2 linked regions of the Gemmobacter sp. 24YEA27 genome follow. Each later gene encodes a partner of the first gene's protein in a complex. Links are inferred from orthologs where the notes say so. Each region holds a gene or a part of one and is shown in the gene's direction. Other genes may lie near its edges. The genes, in order: dnaG and QNO18_RS14930.

The links.
Region 2: the proteins of dnaG (region 1) and QNO18_RS14930 are in contact, whole or in part, in a crystal structure (PDB 2R6A), measured with the Geobacillus stearothermophilus proteins. The link is inferred for Gemmobacter sp. 24YEA27 from one-to-one orthologs. Residues at the interface, in WP_049624496.1 of Geobacillus stearothermophilus: Lys456, Leu457, Leu458, Pro459, Ala460, Asn463, Ala464, Leu467, Leu535, Leu536, Ile537, Ala538, Gln544, Glu545, Asp548, Tyr549, His552; in WP_033016901.1 of Geobacillus stearothermophilus: Ser13, Glu15, Ala16, Gln18, Glu91, Leu92, Asp94, Ala95, Val96, Pro97, Thr98, Ala99, Ala100, Asn101, Tyr104, Tyr105, Ile108.

The regions. Positions count from the first base shown.
Region 1 is NZ_JASJPW010000001.1:2,865,918-2,875,551, forward strand. The notes cover bases 6,663-9,634. They hold dnaG (DNA primase), read left to right. Parts: upstream 6,663-7,131; coding sequence 7,132-9,138; downstream 9,139-9,634. Other genes in these bases: rpoD (RNA polymerase sigma factor RpoD), read left to right, coding at 9,229-9,634. Also shown: metZ (O-succinylhomoserine sulfhydrylase), read left to right, coding at 157-1,335; GTP cyclohydrolase FolE2, read left to right, coding at 1,539-2,630; QNO18_RS14310 (DUF1287 domain-containing protein), read left to right, coding at 2,634-3,257; QNO18_RS14315 (TrkH family potassium uptake protein), read left to right, coding at 3,315-4,763; QNO18_RS14320 (serine protease), read right to left, coding at 4,818-6,635. UniProt on the Escherichia coli protein: RNA polymerase that catalyzes the synthesis of short RNA molecules used as primers for DNA polymerase during DNA replication.
Region 2 is NZ_JASJPW010000001.1:2,986,312-2,995,901, forward strand. Bases 4,146-7,073 are described here. They hold QNO18_RS14930 (replicative DNA helicase), read left to right. Parts: upstream 4,146-4,820; coding sequence 4,821-6,326; downstream 6,327-7,073. Other genes in these bases: QNO18_RS14925 (orotate phosphoribosyltransferase), read left to right, coding at 4,146-4,556; alr (alanine racemase), read left to right, coding at 6,504-7,073. In the rest of the region: QNO18_RS14900 (hypothetical protein), read left to right, coding at 890-1,288; QNO18_RS14905 (hypothetical protein), read left to right, coding at 1,312-1,824; QNO18_RS14910 (lysozyme inhibitor LprI family protein), read right to left, coding at 1,892-2,299; QNO18_RS14915 (GFA family protein), read right to left, coding at 2,296-2,616; pyrC (dihydroorotase), read left to right, coding at 2,733-3,776; more of QNO18_RS14925, read left to right, coding at 3,879-4,145; more of alr, read left to right, coding at 7,074-7,553; QNO18_RS14940 (ABC transporter permease), read left to right, coding at 7,559-8,350; QNO18_RS14945 (ATP-binding cassette domain-containing protein), read left to right, coding at 8,347-9,093; QNO18_RS14950 (hypothetical protein), read left to right, coding at 9,101-9,478. UniProt on the Escherichia coli protein: The main replicative DNA helicase, it participates in initiation and elongation during chromosome replication. Travels ahead of the DNA replisome, separating dsDNA into templates for DNA synthesis.

The DNA.
Region 1 (9,634 bases):
CCTGGCCCAAGCGAGGCGTAAGCAAGGCGCGTGGCGATTTGTTGACCGGATTGCGGGCCACGTTAAATAAGCCGCTAAAGAGGTGACGGGACGTCTTCGCCCTGCCGCGCTTTCCGGTCATTGGATTAGCTTATGGCCCGGGAGCCTTGTGCTGCGATGACGAACTGGAAGACACGCACCAAACTTGTCCATGAAGGCAGCCGCCGCAGCCAGTACGGCGAGATGGCCGAGGCGATTTTCCTGACGCAGGGCTTCGCCTATCCCGATGCCGAAACCGCCGAGGCGCGGTTCATCAAATCGGGCGCCGATGAATTCATTTATGCGCGCTACGGCAACCCCACCACGCGGATGTTCGAAGAGCGCATCGCGGGGCTTGAGGGCACCGAGGATGCGTTTGCGACCGCCTCCGGCATGGCAGCGGTCAATGGCGCGCTGACCGCGCTGCTCAGGGCCGGGGATCATGTGGTCTCGGCCAAAGCGCTGTTCGGATCCTGTCTTTACATCCTTGAAGACGTGCTGACGCGTTACGGGGTGAAGGTCACTTTCGTCGACGGCACCGATCTGGCGGCCTGGGAGGCCGCCGTGACGCCGGAGACGAAGGCCGTCTTCTTCGAGAGCATGGCGAACCCGACACTTGATATCGTTGATGTCAAAGGGGTTGCCGAGATTGCGCATCGTCACGGCGCGCTGGTGATTTGCGACAATGTGTTCGCGACGCCGATTTTTTCGCGCGCCGTCGATCTGGGCGCCGATGTAGTGATCTATTCGACCACCAAACATATCGACGGCCAGGGCCGCGCGCTTGGCGGCGTGATCTGTGGGTCGGCCGACTATATCCAGAAGGTCGTGCAGCCCTATATGAAACACACCGGCGGCGCGATGAGCCCGTTCACCTCCTGGATCATGCTCAACGGTATGGCGACGCTGGATCTGCGCTGCCGGGCGATGGCGGCTTCGGCGCTGGAGATTGCGACCTTCCTGGAAGATCATGATAAGATTGAGAAAGTTCTGTTTCCAGGCCTGAAGTCACATCCGCAATATGATCTCGCGATGGCGCAGATGGGAACCGGCGGCACGATTGTGAGTTTTGTGGTCAAGGGCGGCAAAGAGGGCGCGTTCCGGCTGCAAAACGCGCTGGAAATCCCGAAGATCTCGAACAATCTCGGCGATGCGAAATCGATTACTACGCATCCCGCGACCACCACGCATCAGCGGCTTTCCGATGAGCAGAAAGTGAGCCTCGGGATCGCGCCGGGGATGATCCGGTACTCGGTCGGGCTGGAAGATGCGGGCGATCTGATCGCCGATCTTGATCAGGCGCTGGCACTGGTGTGAGCCACTGGCGGCGGGGGCCAGCCCCCCGCCCCTCCGAAGTATTTCGCTCAGGAGGAAGGCAGCAGCGTTTCGAGCTTGCTTTCGCGGCGCCAGTGCCTATCTCATAGGCGTCCCGGCGATTTATCATTCCGCTGGTTCATCCGGAAATTGACGGCCCGATGCCCCCGGGAAGGAGGCGCGGCCGGAACCGAAAGGATCTTCCCATGACACGCCATGACAGGATTACCGACCGCGCGCCCTCGCGCGAGGAGGCCGCGGCCGCGCTTTTGACTTTGCGTCGCTGGGCAGAGGAGGCGGGCGAAGAGGAGATCGCGGGGCTTGACCCTTCGATTGGCAATCTGCTGCCCGATCTGTCCTATCCCGCATTGCGCCGCGCCTATCCCGAGGATTTCGCGGTTGATCAGGCTTACCGCGCCACGCTTCCTGATCTGCAAAACGGGCCGGCGAGCCTGATCGTCGGCGCAAAGACGCAGATCCAGCATGTGGGGATCTCGAATTTCCGCCTGCCGATCCGGTTCCGGACACGCGCGGCCGGAGAGGTGATGCTGGAGACCAGCGTGACCGGCACGGTAAGCCTGGAGGCGGAGAAAAAGGGCATCAATATGAGCCGCATCATGCGGTCATTTTACGCCCATGCGGAAGAGCAGTTCAGTTTCGAGGTGATCGAAGCGGCGCTGGAGGATTACCGCCGCGATCTCGACAGTTTCGATGCGCGGATCCAGATGCGGTTCTCTTTCCCGGTGAAGGTGGAGAGCCTGCGATCGGGGCTGTCGGGCTGGCAATATTACGATTTCGCACTGGAACTGGTTGATCTGAATGGGGAACGCATCAAGATCATGCATCTTGATTATGTCTATTCCTCGACCTGCCCCTGTTCGCTGGAATTGTCAGAACATGCGCGGCGCACGCGCGGCCAGCTCGCAACGCCGCATTCGCAACGCTCGGTCGCGCGGCTGTCTGTTGTGGTGAAGACCGGCGAGATGCTCTGGTTCGAGGATCTGATCGATCTGGCGCGAAAGGCGGTTGTGACCGAGACCCAAGTGATGGTGAAACGCGAGGATGAGCAGGCCTTTGCCGAGCTGAACGGCGCCAATCCGATCTTTGTCGAGGATGCGGCGCGGTCTTTTTACGAGGTTTTGCGCGCGGATCCGGCGATCGGTGACTTTCGCGTGATGGCGAGCCATCAGGAAAGCCTGCATTCCCATGATGCGGTATCCTTGCTGACCGAGGGGCCGACATTCGCGGCCACCAGCCTGGATCCGCGCCTGTTCCAGTCACTGTTCCATGTGGGGTAGAAGATGATCCGCCGTTCTGTCCTGAGCCTGCTGGCAGTGCCTTTCGTCATGCCGGCGGTTCTCAGGGCGGAGGGCGCAACGGCCGGCCAGAAGATCGCGCAGGCGGCCGAGGCACAGGAAGGCGTCGTGCGGATATATGATCCGGCCTATGTCGCGCTGGATTTTCCCGGCGGTGATGTGGCGCCGGATCGCGGGGTCTGCACCGATGTTCTGGTCCGGGCGCTGCGGGTGGCCGAGAGCATTGACCTGCAAGTCGCGATCAACCGCGATATGAAGGCGGATTTCGCGGCCTATCCGAAAAACTGGGGCCTGACGCGGACCGACCGCAATATCGACCATCGCCGGGTGCCCAATCTCAGGCGCCTTTTCGAGCGGGTGGGCGCAGAGCTGCCGATCAGCGAAACCGCTGCCGACCATTTGCCAGGTGATGTGGTGACCTGCCTCATTCCCGGCGATCTGGCGCATCTGATGGTGGTGGGGACCGGCCTCGCCGGACCGCGCCCGCTGATCATCCATAATATCGGTGCCGGCACCAGGGTCGAGGACCGGCTTTTGGAGTTTCGTATGACCGGGCGCTACCGGCTGACGCCTCCTGTGCTGGAAAAGCTGCGCCGGCTGAGTGCCTGAGGCCCTGACGTCAGCGGGGGTTTGACGGGGGCGCCGCGCGGGCCTAAGCCTTGCCCCATGATCGACCTCAGACCCGTGGCCTATGTGATCGGACGGATTCTGATCGTCCTCGCCATTCTGATGGTCGCGCCTGCGATTCTCGACTGGCGGTCGGGCGATCCGAATGCGCGTGCCTTTTTGCGGTCTGCTCTGATCACCGGTTTTGCCGGCGTGAGCCTTGCCCTGTCGACGGCGAACAGCCAGACAGCGGCGCTCGGGGTGCGGCAGGCCTGGCTTCTGACCTCGGCGATCTGGTTCATTCTGCCCTTGTTCGCGGGCCTGCCCTATGTGCTGGGAGAGCCTGGTCTGAGCTATCTGCATGCCTGGTTCGAAGCGGTCTCGGGCCTCACAACCACCGGGGCTACTGTGATCACCGGCCTCGATCATCTGCCGATGGGGATGAACCTCTGGCGCGGCATGACGACCTGGATCGGCGGGCTCGGGATCGCCATTATCGCGATGATCTTCCTGCCGCTGATGCGGGTCGGCGGCATGCAGTTCTTCCGCACCGAGGGTTTCGACACCTTTGGCAAGGCCCTGCCCCGCGCCACTGATATCGCGCGCCAGCTGATGCTGATCTATGCCGCGCTGACCCTGACCTGCATGGTCTCATATCTCATGATCGGGATGCCGGCGCTTGGCGCGGTGGTGCATGGCATGACCACGGTCGCGACCGGAGGCTTTTCGCCTTATGATCATTCTTTCAACAACTTCCAGGGCGCCGGCGAATATATCGCGGTGTTTTTCATGCTGGCGGGTAGCCTGCCTTTCATCCGCTATGTGCAGATGGTGAATGGCCAGCCCTTCGCGCTCTGGCATGATCCGCAGGTCCGGGCCTATCTGCGCTGGCTGCTGAGCGCAGTGATGATCGTCGCGGTCTGGCGGATCCTTACCGCTGATATGGAGATCGAGCCGGCCTTCCGCGAAAGCCTGTTCAACCTGACCTCGATCATGTCCTCGACCGGGTTCTTTTCGGGAAGTTTCCCGTCCTGGGACGGGCTGATGCTGGTGGTCGCGCTGATCATCGGCATCGTCGGCGCCTGTGCCGGATCGACGGCTTCGGGGCTCTCGGTGTTCCGGGTGCAGATCGCTTTTTCGGTGCTTCGCGCCCAGGTGCGGCGGATTGCATGGCCGAACTCGGTCGAAGCGGTCAAATATGACGGGCGCACGGTCGAAGATGATCTGATCCAGGCGCTGATCATGTTCATCTCAAGCTATATCCTGATCCTCGGCCTGTTCAGTGTCGTGCTGACCCTGGTGGGGGTGGATCTGGAATCGGCGATGTTCGCGATCTGGACGACGCTTGGCAATGTCGGTTACGGCTTTGGCCCGCTGGTCGAGCGCACCGGCACATTCGTGGAATTCCCCGATGCGGCGATTGCGGTGATGGGGCTTGCGATGATCCTCGGCCGGCTCGGGCTGCTTGCGGTGCTCGTGCTGCTTTTGCCGGCATTCTGGCGGGCCTGAGGCGGGCCAAAGGGTAACCCAAAGCCCCCCCGCCCGCCTGGCCACCAGCTCAGATCAGGGCTGGTCCCAGCACGAGACCAGCACCGTCATCCCGCGTGCTTCGCGGGTCAGGCTCTCGGGCGGCAGGGCAACCGTGCTCGCGCGCTCCAGCGGCGTGATACCGGCCTGGGCCAGCACGCCGGCCACCCGCGCTGCATCGGCGGCAAAGGCAACATCGGCGGGCAGATCGCGTGTGCTGTCGCGCAATTCGGGCAGCAACATGCCAAGCACCGCCCCCGATCCGTCGATCACCGCACCACCTGCATCGCCCGGCCGGGTCGCGACCGTCAGACGCAATATACCCGCCGCACCGTCCAGCCCCTGGGCCTCCTCAAAGGCGCCATGGGTCAGAACCGGCGCCGGCAGCCGCCCCTCATAGGGATAGCCTGCGACCACGACGCCCGCACCCGGCCTCGCGTCACTGCTGAATTCCGCCACCGCAGGCGGTGCCAGCGCCGTCACCGGCTGCAGAACCGCAAGCCCCGACGTCGCATCCTCCACCACCAGCTTCGCCTCGACCGCATGGTCAAGCGTGATGCGGCTGCAGGTTTTCACCGCGTCAACCGTGGTCAGCACCGCCCCCGCTTTCGAGACATAAAAGCCCGAACGGTTGCGGATCGGCTGTTGCACCTCAAGCCCGGCGACAAGGCCGCGCCGCGCCGCCTCATCCAGCGGCACGAGGCCCGGATCAAGTGCCGTGTCGCCAACCGCGCGGAAGCTCGCGTCCAGCACTTCGAACACCCGCGCATCGCGGGCTGCGTTTTGCGGTTTGCCGAACGCCATCCAGCCCTTGATCAGCCCGCCCGAAAGCCTGGCCCAGGCGCGGCCCTCCTGGCCGCTGCCGTGCCCCGACAGCCGGATCTCGGTATCGCTGCGCTCACGCGCGCCGCCCGCAGGCATGGCTGTCAGCGAACTGATAACCTCGTAAAGCCCGCCAAGACTGCTGGCATCCCCCGGCTGCGAGATCAGCACAATCGACAGGCCCGAGCCGTTTTTCTCGCGGAAATGTACGAAAGGCGGCTCGTAACGGTCGAATTCCACCAATGCCAGCGGCAGGGTCGCGTCAATGCCGCTTTCCTGTTCCTCGACAAGGGCAAAGCCGAAAGCCGCAACTTCGCCCTGATGCGCCCCGACCAGGGCCGCGCGCTGTGCCGTGGTCAGAATGCCGCTTGCCTCATGCCCGCTGGCCGCCTGCCAGGCCGCCATCGAGTTGCGGGTGCCCGGCCCGAACGCGCCGTCGATGCCACCATTGTAAAACCCGAACCATTGCAGCGCGACCTGCAATTCCTTGCGTTGATCCAGGTCAAGCACCGCCTCAGAGGCACGGGCCTCTGCCGGCGTCTCTTCGATAACCGCAGGCTCCGCCACCTGCCCGGCGATCACCGCCGGCTCGGGAGCCGGCTCAGCAGCCGGATCGGGCAGAGCCTCAACGGCGACCTCGGGCTGCAGGACCCTCTCCGGGACAGAACCCTCCGGTGGCCAGAATTGCGCCCTGAACTCTGCGCCATCGGTGATATAGCTGTCAGCCGGGATCCGCGCGCCCGATTTCAGCGCCGAAAGCACCGAGCCCACCTCGGCCCCGTCATAGGGGCCAAGCACCACGCCATACCATCCCGATGGCAGGCCAAATCCCCAGACATTTCCGAATTCCGCGCCGAAAGCCGCCGCGCGTTCATTGGCCCGCGCAAGACCCGGCAGCGCCTCGACCTGGATCCAGCGCCGCTCCTGCGCCGCAGAGGGCGCAGCAAATGGCACTGACAGCACCATTGCGGCTGTCGCGGCAGTGATCACCCTGAAGGGCGCAACCAGAGATTTAAAACGGGAAATGATCATACGGTCTCGCTGCTTCCGGCTGGCCGGGGGCGAGGCCACCCGGACATCACATCGTTCTTCACATCTGCGTAACCAATACCCGGCCCACGCCCGAGAACAAGGGCCAGAGGCATGTGAGCGGCCCTGCTCCCCAGCTTGTGACCGGCCTTTCAGCGCTGTGCTGCCATGGGTGCAAACTGCCGTGGGAACGCGCGCGGGCAGATCAGCCTGAGATCCCGGGGACCGGGACCGTTGCGGCACAAGACCCGGCCCGCGTCTTTTCCGGCGCGTCTTTCGATCCCTCGCGCATGAATGTGGTTACGGCAAGGGCTCCTGCATTCCTCGTTCTCAGCCCTTGCCACCGGGACCTGCCGACCCTGTGGTTCCCCGGTAGCGCGCGCATTTTAGCGCCACCTTCCCGAGGGAAGCTCTGTTCAGGTTAGCGAAACCTTACCGGCCCGGTCGTCGCTCAGGTTTGGGCTGGCATCCGGGCGCGGCTCGCCCCATATTTGGCACCATGAGCCTGCCCCCCGGTTTCCTTGATGAATTGCGCAACCGCGTCTCGCTTTCCGCCGTGGTCGGCCGGAAGGTCACCTGGGATATGCGCAAATCCAATATGGCCAAAGGCGACTGGTGGTCGCCCTGCCCCTTCCATCAGGAAAAATCCGCAAGCTTCCATGTCGATGATCGCAAAGGGTTTTATTACTGCTTTGGTTGCCATGCGAAGGGCGACGCGCTGACCTTTATCAAGGAAAGCGAGAATCTCGGTTTCATGGAGGCGGTGGCAGTGCTGGCCTCTGAGGCCGGCATGCAGATGCCCGAGCGCGACCCGCGCGCGGCCGAAAAGGCCGACCGGCGCACGCAGCTGATCGAGGTGATGGAAGAGGCGGTGAAATGGTTCCGCCTGCAGCTGAAGACCCAGGCCGCCTCTGACGCCCGCGCCTATCTGGCGAAACGCGGGCTTTCCGAACCTGCCCAGGACCGCTGGGAGATCGGCTTCGCCCCCGATGGCTGGTCGGGGCTGTACCAGGCGATGACCGGCCGGGGCATCGCGAAAGAGCTGCTGGTCGATGCCGGGCTCTGTGCGACCTCGGCCAAAGGAAAAGAGCCCTATGACCGGTTCCGCAATCGCATCATCTTTCCGATCCGCGACGGGCGTGGCCGTGCAATCAGCCTTGGCGGGCGGGCGATGGACCCGAATGATCAGGCGAAATACCTCAACGGCCCCGAGACCGAGCTGTTCGACAAGGGTCGCAGCCTCTTTAACCATGGACCGGCGCGCGAGGCCGCCGGCAAGGGCCAGCGCCTGATCGTGGCCGAAGGCTATATGGACGTGATCGCGCTCTCCGAGGCCGGGTTCCAGGCGGCGGTGGCGCCTCTGGGCACGGCGGTCACGGAAGACCAGCTGCGGCTTTTGTGGCGGATCTCGGATGAGCCGGTGATTGCGCTGGATGGCGACAAGGCGGGGATCCGGGCGGCTTTGCGGGTGATCGACCTTGCTCTGCCGCTGCTGGAGGCGGGCAAAGGGCTCAGATTTGCGGTGATGCCGGACGGCCTCGACCCGGACGATCTGATCCGGGCGCGTGGTGCACCTGCGCTGCAGGAGGTGCTGGACGCTGCCCAGCCGATGGTGCGGCTGTTGTGGAACCGCGAAACCGAGGGTCAGGTTTTCGACAGCCCCGAGCGCAAAGCGGCGCTGGACAAAAACCTGCGCGCGGCGCTGAAACGCATCCAGGACCCCTCGATCCGCAGCCATTACGGCGAGGATATCAAGGAACTTCGCTGGGAACTGTTCCGCCAGGGCCGCCGTCCGGCGGCGCGCAACCCGGGCCGGCCCTGGCAACCAGGCCCGCGCGGCCAGATGCGCGGTGGCAAATTCGTGCCGCCCGCGCTGCCTGCAACTGATGCGGCAAAAAACTCGGCGCTGGCGGGTACCGAGGCGGATCTGCTTTATCCCAGCCGGGTCTCGGACGGGATCCGCGAAGCGGTTGCTTTGGCGATTCTGATGCGTTTTCCGGGCCTTGTCGCGCGGTTTGAAAGCGATCTGGAACGGCTGGAGATGAGCAACGAGGCGCATTTCCGGCTGCGCAACCTGATCCTGACGCATTTCCACGCCCCCGATTGCCGCGCGCTGATCGAGACCGACAGCCCCGGCCTTCTTGACGAGCTGACCCGCAGTAACCATGTGCGTTCCAACCCCGGTTTGCAGCCAAAGGCAGATGAAGACTTCGCGGCTGCCTGTGTCGAAGAAGCGCTGGCGCGGCTCCAGGCCGATCGCGGTCACCGGGTTGAACTTGCCGAAGCGGTCGAGGACCTCTCTGGCCTCGTGGATGAGGGTCTGACCTGGCGGCTGTCAAAGGCGGCAGAGGCCAAAGTCAGCGCCAGCCGGGGGCCACAGGACCAGAAAACCGAATCGGTTATTGCGCCAAATGGCGTCGAACTGGACCGCGAGGAACTCGACAGACGCCAGAAATTGTTCGATTCGATTGATTTCAGTGCCGGTGGCAAGGCCAGACCGGGCTGACATGTATGATTCGCCCTTTCCCCCGCTGTGATTCGCGTTATTGATTCGACTAAAAGAAGCGCGATTCGCACCATCCCCACAGGAGCATCCATGGCCCTCAAGGAAAATGACGACGTTAAGCAGGATGGCGACGAGACTGACATCTCGCTCGACATGTCGCAGGCTGCCGTCAAGAAAATGATCGCCGACGCTCGTGAGCGCGGCTATATCACGATGGAGCAGCTCAACGCCGTCATGCCGCCCGATCAGGTCTCCGGGGACCAGATCGAAGACGTGATGTCGATGCTCTCGGAAATGGGCATCAATGTCGTTGAAGATGACGAGGCCGAGGAAGCCGAGGACGGCGGCACCGGCTCTGAGCTGATCGATCCGGGCGCAGCCCCCGGCTCGCGCGAAGTGGCCCTTGCGGGCCCTGCCGCCGAGACGCTGGACCGCACCGATGACCCCGTGCGGATGTATCTGCGCGAAATGGGCTCGGTCGAGCTTTTGTCGCGCG
Region 2 (9,590 bases), 120 kb from region 1 along the record:
CGCCGAAAGTCGGCGGCAAGATCAGCCTTCGCGCCTCGATCACCGGCGAGATCGTGATGGATCAGGTCGAGGTCGGCGAGGATGCGCTGCTGCCGCATGTCGAAGGTCTGAAAGGGCCATTCGGCTGCCTTAACCGCGCGCGCTACGGCATTTCCTGGGGCGTGCTGGGGGCTGCGGAATTCTGCCTCCATGCCTCGCGCCAATATGGGCTGGACCGCAAGCAATTCGGCAAACCCCTTGCCCAGACGCAGCTTTACCAGCTGAAACTGGCGAATATGCTGACGCAGATCAGCCTTGGCCTTCAGGCCAGCCTTCGCGTCGGACGGCTCCTGGATGAGGCCAATGCTGCGCCCGAGATGATCTCGCTGATCAAGCGCAACAATTGCGGCATCGCGCTGGAGGCCGCCCGCCACGCCCGCGACATGCATGGCGGCAATGGCATTTCCGAGGAATTCCAGGTCATCCGCCATATGGTGAACCTTGAAACCGTCAATACATATGAGGGCACGCATGACATCCATGCGCTGATCCTTGGCCGCGCCATCACTGGACTGCAGGCGTTTTTCTGATCCCGGCGCTGCCGCGTCGGTGACATCAAAGGGCGGATCCTGATGGATCTGCCCTTTTCATTTGCCTTTTCCGGCGCGACAGGACCTGCCCTGCGACCTGCGCGCCACATTGCGCATCCGTCCGACAACAGATTGTTCACGAATGCAGAGTTCACATTCCGGCGTGATCCCTTGCAGCAACCGTACCGACTGCCGATACTGGACAGCACGTGGTTCGCTGTGATGCCTGCGGCGTCGCAAGGGCCTGACCCTTCGCCAGACCTGAGCCAGATATCCCGGCCAGACCGGACAAAACACAGTTTAATGCTACAGGAGTGACGATGTCCTTCCCCGACAGTGCCGACAACCTTCCGGCACATCCCGGCACTGAATGGCTGGCTGCGATGGAAAGCGTCGCCGACGAGGATGGCTATCTTGACCCGCTTGGCCCGAACCACTGGGCGTTTTTTGCCGAAACCGGCACGACATTACTGGTCACCTTTGAGCGTGCCGAACAGATCGAGGCCAATGACGGCAATATGCCCGCGGCATGGGATCTCGCGAAACGCAATGGCTGGTCGCTGCTGTGTCTGATCGCGCGCGGCGAGACCTTCTGGCGCGCGCCCGAGGTCTGGGGCTATTTCGACCGCCTCGTCGATGACGCCTTTTTTGACGATTTCGACCAGGTGCTGTTTTACGGCTCGGGCCCGCAGGCTATGCCGCCGCCTCTTATGTCGTAGCGGCCCCCGGGGCCCGGGCGCTTTTGCTGGCGCCGCGCGCCACGCTCGCGCCCGCCATCGCCGGCTGGGACCGCCGTCACCTGGCACAGCGGCGGCTCGATTTCTCCAGCCGCTACGGCTACGCCCCCGACATGACCGAGGGCGCCGACCATGTCTGGCTGATCCATGACCCGCTTTCGCCCGGCGATAACGCCCATGCGGCGCTGTTCCGGCGCAATTGGACAACTATGCTGCACACCCGCTGGGGCGGCGAGCAGCCCGAGCGCAGCATGCCCGCCGGCGTCCTTGATCAGGTGATCCAGGCGGCGATGGCCGGCACCCTGACCCCTGCCGGTTTCGCCGCCCTGTGGCGCGCGCGCCGCCGGTCGCCGGCCTGGGTGCGCTCCCTCCTGACCGCCATTTCGGCCAAGGGCAATCGTCAGCGTCAGATCCGCGTGTTGCGTCAGGTGCTGTCCGAACAGCAGATCCCGCGATTCGAGCGGCGCCTCGCCGCGCTCCTCGCACAGAACGAGCCAGAGGGCACGGCCGAAGACTGAACCACAGACCTCAGAACGGGCAGCTCAGACCGGGCCACCGCATACCCCGGACCACTGCCAAACCCGGTCAGTGCTCGCCATATTCGATCAGCCCTTCGAGGTCTTCGGTCCTCGCCTCGGTCAGCCGCGCCTTGCAGCCATAGACGAGCAGCGGCTCTGCACTGCCGCCGCGCATCGCGTAGCCCTCGGCGGAACAGGCGGCATCGCGATAGGTGATCCAGGCGCGCTGCGCCGCGCGCAGCTCCGCCGGACCGCCCTTCAGCGCCGCAGGCAGATCCGCGTCCCACGCCTGCAACAGCGTCATCGCCTCTTTATAGCGCTGGTTCAGCAGCTCATCCGCCGCCTGCCATTCCGCAGCGGCGCATTCGTTCAGATCCGCCTGCACCATGGCATTCGCGCAATCGGCATCCTGCGCCGCCGCCTGCCCGGCCTGCCCCGCCAGAGCCATCAGAACAATCAGTGCAAATCGTGTCATCGTGAAGCTCCATCCACCAGTTTCGCCCGCGCCGCCAGCGCATGGCCATCTACCCCGTCGAGGCAGCGCGCATTGACCGCCACAATCTCGCTGCCATCCGGCATCGCGCCGAGGGAATAGCTCTGCACCCCGCAGGTCTTACAAAAGTAATGCCGGATGACATGATCATGGAAAAGATATTCCGTGCTGGCACCGGCGCCCTTTTCCAGCGTGAATCCGGCCGCCGAAGCGAACACCAGCACCGCCCCGATCCGGCTGCATCGCGAGCAATTGCAGATCACCGGCGCCTCCAGCGAGACGTCGACACTGTAGCGCACAGCTCCACACTGACATCCGCCCCTATGGCTGGCCATCGGATTCTCTCCTTTACGATCCGTCCCGATCCTGGCGGAAGTCTCTGGCAAAGACACGCGGTTTCGGCTAGCTGCGGGGTATGGAAAACAGCTTTGAGATCCGCCGCCCCGATGACTGGCATCTGCATCTGCGCGATGGCGCGATGCTGGAAGGCGTATTGCCCGAATCTGCGCGCGATTTTGCCCGCGCGATCATCATGCCCAACCTGGTGCCGCCGGTTGTGACCGCGAAAGACGCGCGCGCTTACCGCGACCGCATTCTGAGCGCCCTGCCCGAAGGCATGGCGTTCGAGCCGCTGATGACCCTTTACCTGACCGAGGAAACCGACCCCGCCGATGTGGCGCAGGCGGCGGCTTCGGGGCTGATCAAGGCGGTCAAGCTCTACCCTGCGGGTGCCACGACCAATTCTCACTCCGGCGTGCGGAATTTCGATAAGGTCATGCCAGTGCTTGAGAAAATGGCCGGGATCGGCCTGCCGCTCTGCACCCATGGCGAGGTGACGACGGCCGAGGTCGATATCTTCGACCGCGAGGCGGCATTCATCGACACGGTGCTCGATCCGCTGCGCAGGCGCCTGCCCGGGCTGCGGGTGGTGATGGAACATATCACCACCGAAGAAGGTGTCGCCTATGCGGCAGAGGGCGGAGAGACGCTGGCGGCGACGATCACCACGCATCACCTGATCATCAATCGCAACCATATCCTCGTGGGCGGCATCAAACCGCATTACTATTGCCTGCCGGTCGCCAAGCGCGAGAAACACCGCCAGGCTTTGCGCCGCGCCGCCACTTCGGGCAGCCCGCGCTATTTCCTTGGCACCGATTCCGCGCCACATACCGACGCGCTGAAAGAACATGCCTGCGGCTGCGCCGGCTGCTTCACCGCGACGAATACGATGCCGCTCCTGGCGCATGTCTTCGAAGAAGAAAACGCGCTCGACCGGCTCGAGGCCTTCACCTCGCTGAATGGCCCCGCCTTTTACCGGCTGCCGGTCAATGAGGCGAAACTGCGCCTCGTCAAAGGCGCAGCGCCCACCGCTTTCCCGGAAAAAATCGAGACCGGCGCTGGCCCGGTCACCGTCTTCAACCCCGGCTTTCCCGTCCTTTGGTCGGTCGAAAGCTGATTTCCTCTTGACTTAAATACTCCCGCCGGAGGCGCCTTTCGCCAGCCGGGGAAGCCTCCGGCGGGTGTATTTTCTCAAGAGGACACTGCAAAGGAGCACTGAATGATCCCCGCTGCCTTCCCCTCGAAAGAAGAGATCGCCCGTCTGACCGCCCGCGCCTTCCTTGAGATTGGCGCGGTGCATTTCAACGCGCGCGAACCTTTCACGCTGGCCTCTGGTCTGCCGTCGCCGACCTATATCGATTGCCGCAAGCTGATCTCCTATCCGCGCATCCGCTCGATGCTGATGGATTTCATGGCGGTGACCGTGATGCGCGAGGCCGGGTTCGAGGCCTTCGACAATATCGCAGGCGGCGAGACGGCGGGTATCCCCTTCGCGGCACTGGTGGCCGAGCGGCTCGCCTTGCCGATGACCTATGTGCGCAAGAAGCCGAAAGGCTATGGCCGCAATGCCCGGATTGAAGGCACCATGACCGAGGGGCAGCGCGTGCTGCTGGTCGAAGATCTGACCACCGATGGCGGCTCGAAACTCAGTTTTGTCGATGCAATCCGCGAGACAGGTGCCACCTGTAACCATACGACCGTGATCTTCTATTACGGCATTTTCAAAGAGACCGAGGCGCGGCTGGCCGAACATGGCGTAAGCCTGTCCTGGCTCTGCACCTGGTGGGATATGCTGGCCGAGGCGAAAGCTCAGGGCTCCTTCGACCAGGAAACGCTGGAGGGTGTCGAAGACTTCCTCAACGACCCGCGTGGCTGGCAGGCGGCCCGCGCGAAGTAGAGCGGGAAACCGCCGGGCTGGCCGGGAACCCGGATAATCTTTCGGTATTCCGCCCCCTCGGCCCCGCCGAGGCCCGCATACGAATCGCGAAACCCGTCTTTCCTCCAGACAGGATACGCAAGATATGGTATGCTCAGGCTCAGATACCCCAGGCCACTCTGCCAGAGCCGGCTTATCCTGTCACTTTTCCACAGACCTGTGCAGCGGTTGCTCTGACGCGCCCTGACAGGCTAAAGCTGATCCCTTAATGGGGCGCAGGTGATCATGAACGAAGTCGCGAAAATCCGCAGCGATCTGCCGGCGCCGGCCGTGACCGAGGCGCTGCCGCAGAATATCGAGGCCGAGCAGCAGCTGCTCGGCGCGATCCTCGTCAATAATGACATCTATGACCGCATCGCCAGTGTGGTGAAGACCGAGCATTTCTACGACCCGGTGCATCGCCGGATCTTTGATATCGCCGCCTCGCGGATCCAGAGGAATGCGTTGGCCTCTCCGGTGACCCTGAAGGCGTTTCTCGAAGAGGATGAGGGGCTGAAAGAGCTCGGCGGCGCCGCCTATCTGGTGCGTCTGGCGGGGGCTGCGATCTCGGCTTTTGCCGCCCGCGACTATGCGCAGATGATCTATGATCTGGCGGTGCGGCGTGAGCTGATCCAGCTGGGCAAAGACATCGCCGACCGCGCCGGCAAGGTCGATATCGACTCCGAGCCGCGCGCCCAGATCACCGAGGCCGAACAGAGGCTTTACAAACTGGGCGAGCAGGGCGTGGCCGAGCGCGGCTTTCAGAGCTTCCTCAAGGCCGCAACCGATGCGGTCAATGTGGCGAATGCCGCCTATCAGCGTGGCGGCGGTCTGGCAGGGATTTCGACCGGGCTGGTCGATCTCGACAAGAAGATGGGCGGGCTGCATGAGAGCGACCTGATCATCCTCGCCGGGCGCCCCTCGATGGGAAAAACCTCGCTTGCGACCAATATCGCCTTCAACGTGGCCAAGGCCTATAAGCGCGGCCGCAAGCCCGACGGGCATGAGGGGGCGGTCGAGGGCGGTGTGGTCGGCTTCTTCTCGCTCGAGATGTCGGCCGAGCAGTTGGCGGCGCGGATCCTCTCCGAGGCCTCCGAGGTGCCGTCGGAACAGATCCGGCGCGGCGATATGACCGAGCCCGAGTTCCGCCGCTTTGTCGATGCCGCGAAATCGCTGGAAAGCTGCCCGCTCTACATCGACGACACGCCGGCTTTGCCGATCAGCCAGGTCGCAGCGCGGGCGCGGCGGCTGAAGCGGACGCATGGGCTGGATGTGCTGATGATCGACTACCTGCAGCTTCTGAAGGGCTCGTCGAAAAGCTCAGAGGCGAACCGGGTGCAGGAGGTCTCCGAAATCACGCAAGGCCTGAAAGCCATCGCCAAAGAACTGAACGTGCCGGTGATCGCGCTGTCACAGCTGTCTCGCCAGGTGGAGAGCCGGGAAGACAAGCGGCCGCAGCTCTCTGATCTGCGCGAATCCGGCTCGATCGAGCAGGACGCGGATGTGGTGATGTTCGTCTATCGTGAGGAATATTACAAAGAACGCGAAAAGCCCGGCGATCATGAGCTGGAGAAAATGGCGGCCTGGCAGCAGATCATGGAACAATGCCATGGCAAGGCAGAAGTCATCCTCGGCAAGCAGCGCCACGGGCCGATCGGTTCGGTGGAACTGTCCTTTGAGGGCCGTTTCACCCGCTTTGGCAACCTCGCCCGACCCTGGGATGGCGGCGCCGGCCCGGATGGGGGCTTTTGATGGCTGAGGGCGCAGAGGGGGCTCTGCCCCCTCACCCCCGGGATATTTAAGGACAGATGAAAGACAATGCCGATTTCATCTGTCCTTAAATATCCCCGCCGGAGGCTCCCTGCCTGACCAGAGGCGCCGCGATTTCCCCCTTGACCCCAGATTTCCAGATGCCAGGAAGTTATCCTCATGGCCACATCGTCCCTCACCGTTGATCTCGACGCCATCGCCGCCAACTGGCGCGCGCTGGACCGTCTTTCCGCGCCCGAAGTGCAGACCGCTGCGGTGGTCAAAGCCGATGCTTACGGTCTGGGCGCCGGCAAGGTGGCGCGGGCTTTGGCCTGGGCCGGGGCGCGGCGCTTTTTTGTCGCAGCCGCCGAAGAAGGCGCGGCGGTGCGTCAGGCGCTTGGGCCCGGGCCGCAGATCAACATCCTTTCGGGCCATATGGCCGGCGACACTGAGATGCTCAATGATCTTGAGCTGACACCGATGCTCAACAGCCTTGAGCAGATCACCCGCCATCTGGAGGCGCTGCCGGGCCATCCGTTCGGGGTCCAGCTCGACAGCGGGATGAACCGGCTCGGCGTTGAGCCGGTGGAATGGCAGGCGGTGGCGCCGATCATCATCGAGGCCGGCCCGGCGATGCTGATGAGCCATCTCGCCTGTGCCGATGAGCCGGACCATCCCATGAACCAGGCGCAGCTGGAAGCCTTCCATGAGATGACCGATGGCACCGGCCTGCCGCGCAGCTTTGCCGCCACGGGGGGCATCCTGCTGGGGCCGAAATATCATTTCGACCTGACCCGCGCCGGGATCGGGCTTTATGGCGGGCGGCCGTTCGAAATGGCCGAGCGCGTTGTCACCCTGTCTTTGCCGGTGATCCAGACCCGCGATGTAATGCCCGGCGAAGCGGTTGGCTATGCCGCGTCATGGGAGCCGGAAGTGCCCTCGGTCATCGCCACGGTGGCTGCCGGCTATGCCGACGGCCTGCCGCGCACCCTTTCGAACAATGCGGTCTTGTGGGATGGCGACACGCCCTGCCCGCTGATCGGCCGGGTTTCGATGGATCTGATCACCGTCGATGTCACCCATCTGAAAGAGATCCCGAAAAGCCTCGATATTCTCGGGCCGCATCAGTCGGTGGATGATCTGGCCGATGCGGCCGGCACCATCGGCTATGAGATCCTCACCGGGCTCGGCAAGCGCTACAGCCGCCGTTATCTCGAGACGCGCGGGTGACGGGGATGCTGAACGGACGGCCAGCGGGTTTCCTGGCGGCACTCGGGCGGCCGGTGCTGGAGCTGCTTGCAGCGATCGGGCGGGTGGCGCTATTCGCGATGGTGGCGGTGAGCCATATCTTCCGGCCGCCGTTTTACTGGCGCGAATTCGGCCAGGCGGTGATGCAGATCGGCTGGTTCTCGCTGCCGGTTGTGGGCATGACCGCGATTTTCACCGGCGGCGCTCTGGCGCTTCAGATCTATGCCGGCGGCAACCGTTTCGGGGCCGAGGCCGTGGTGCCGCAAATCGTCGCCATCGGCATGGCGCGCGAGCTTGGCCCGGTCTTAGGCGGGCTGATGGTGGCGGCGCGGGTGGCCTCTTCTATTGCCGCCGAGATCGGGACGATGAAAGTCACCGAACAGATCGATGCGCTGACCACGCTTTCGACCGATCCGATGAAATATCTGACCGTGCCGCGCCTGCTGGCGGCGGTGCTGACGTTGCCGGTGCTGGTCGCGGTCGGCGATTCCATCGGGATCATGGGCGGCTGGCTTGTGGGGGTGACGCGGCTTGATTTCAACTCGGCCACCTATATCAGGAACACCGTCGATTTCCTGCAGGTCTGGGACATCGGCTCGGGCCTTGTGAAGGGCGCGGTCTTTGGCTTCATCGTGGCGCTGATGGGCTGCTGGCATGGGATGAATTCGGGGCGTGGCGCCCAGGGCGTGGGGGCGGCGACCAAATCTGCCGTTGTCTCGGCCTCGGTGCTGATCCTCGCCGCCAATTATCTGCTTACGGAGGCCTTCTTCTCGGCATGATAGAGCTCAGCGGCGTATATAAGGCCTTTGGCAGCAATCAGGTGCTGAACGGCGTCGATCTGAGCATCGCGCGCGGCGAGAGCATGGTGATCATCGGGGGCTCGGGCACCGGCAAATCGGTGATGCTGAAATCGGTGCTGGGGCTGGTGACGCCGGATCGCGGCACGATCACGCTTGACGGCCAGGATGTGGCGCGTCACGAGCGTGACGCCTTTCTGGCGCGGTTCGGGATGCTGTTCCAGGGCGCGGCTTTGTTCGATTCGATGCCGGTCTGGGAGAATGTCGCCTTCCGTCTGCTGCGCGGCAGCCTGAAACGCCCCAAACGCGAGGCACGGGAAATTGCGGTCGAGAAACTGCGCCGCGTGGGCCTCGGACCCCAGGTCGCCGACCTCTTCCCGGCCGAGCTCTCGGGCGGCATGCAAAAGCGCGTCGGCCTCGCCCGCGCCATTGCCGCCAATCCGGAGATCATCTTCTTCGATGAGCCGACCACTGGTCTCGACCCGATCATGTCGGGGGTGATCAATGAGCTGATCCGCGAGATCGTGCGTGAGATGGGCGCGACCGCAATGACAATCACCCATGACATGACCAGCGTGCGCGCCATTGCCGACAAGGTCGCGATGCTGCATGGAGGCATCGTACGCTGGACAGGGTCTGTCACTGAAATGGACCAGACATCAGACCCTTACGTGCAACAGTTCATTCATGGTCGCGCCGAAGGCCCGATCCCTTCCCTGCGCTGAGGCTGTGATGGAAAGCGACTTTCTCAACCGGCTCCTGACGCCGTCGCCAGTGATGCAATGGCTCTTGCTGCTTTTCCCGGCGGTGGTTCTGGTGGCCGGGCTGACGGGGATACGGCGGCGCCATAACGGCGCGTTCCGCCTGACGGGTCTTGCGCTGATCACGCTGGTCTGGCTGGCGCTGCCGCTGCATTTCGCCGATCCGTCGGGCCATGCTGTATCGGTGCTGGTCTCGACCCTGCTATGGGTCTCGGTGCTGGCCGCCTGGGGCGCCCATGTCTGGAACCGCTGGCCCAGCCCGGTCTGGGCACATGGCTGGGTGGTGTCACACCTGGTGACCATCGTGATCGCCTGTCTGGTGGCGCTGGTGCGCGCGCTGTCGCACTGAGCCAAGCACAACCACACCGCGCAGAACGTTGACAGGATGGAAACAGTCCCGGATTTCCACAGGATTCAGTTTCTCACTCACCCGTAAATTCTGGTTTTTCCTTGCAAATTTA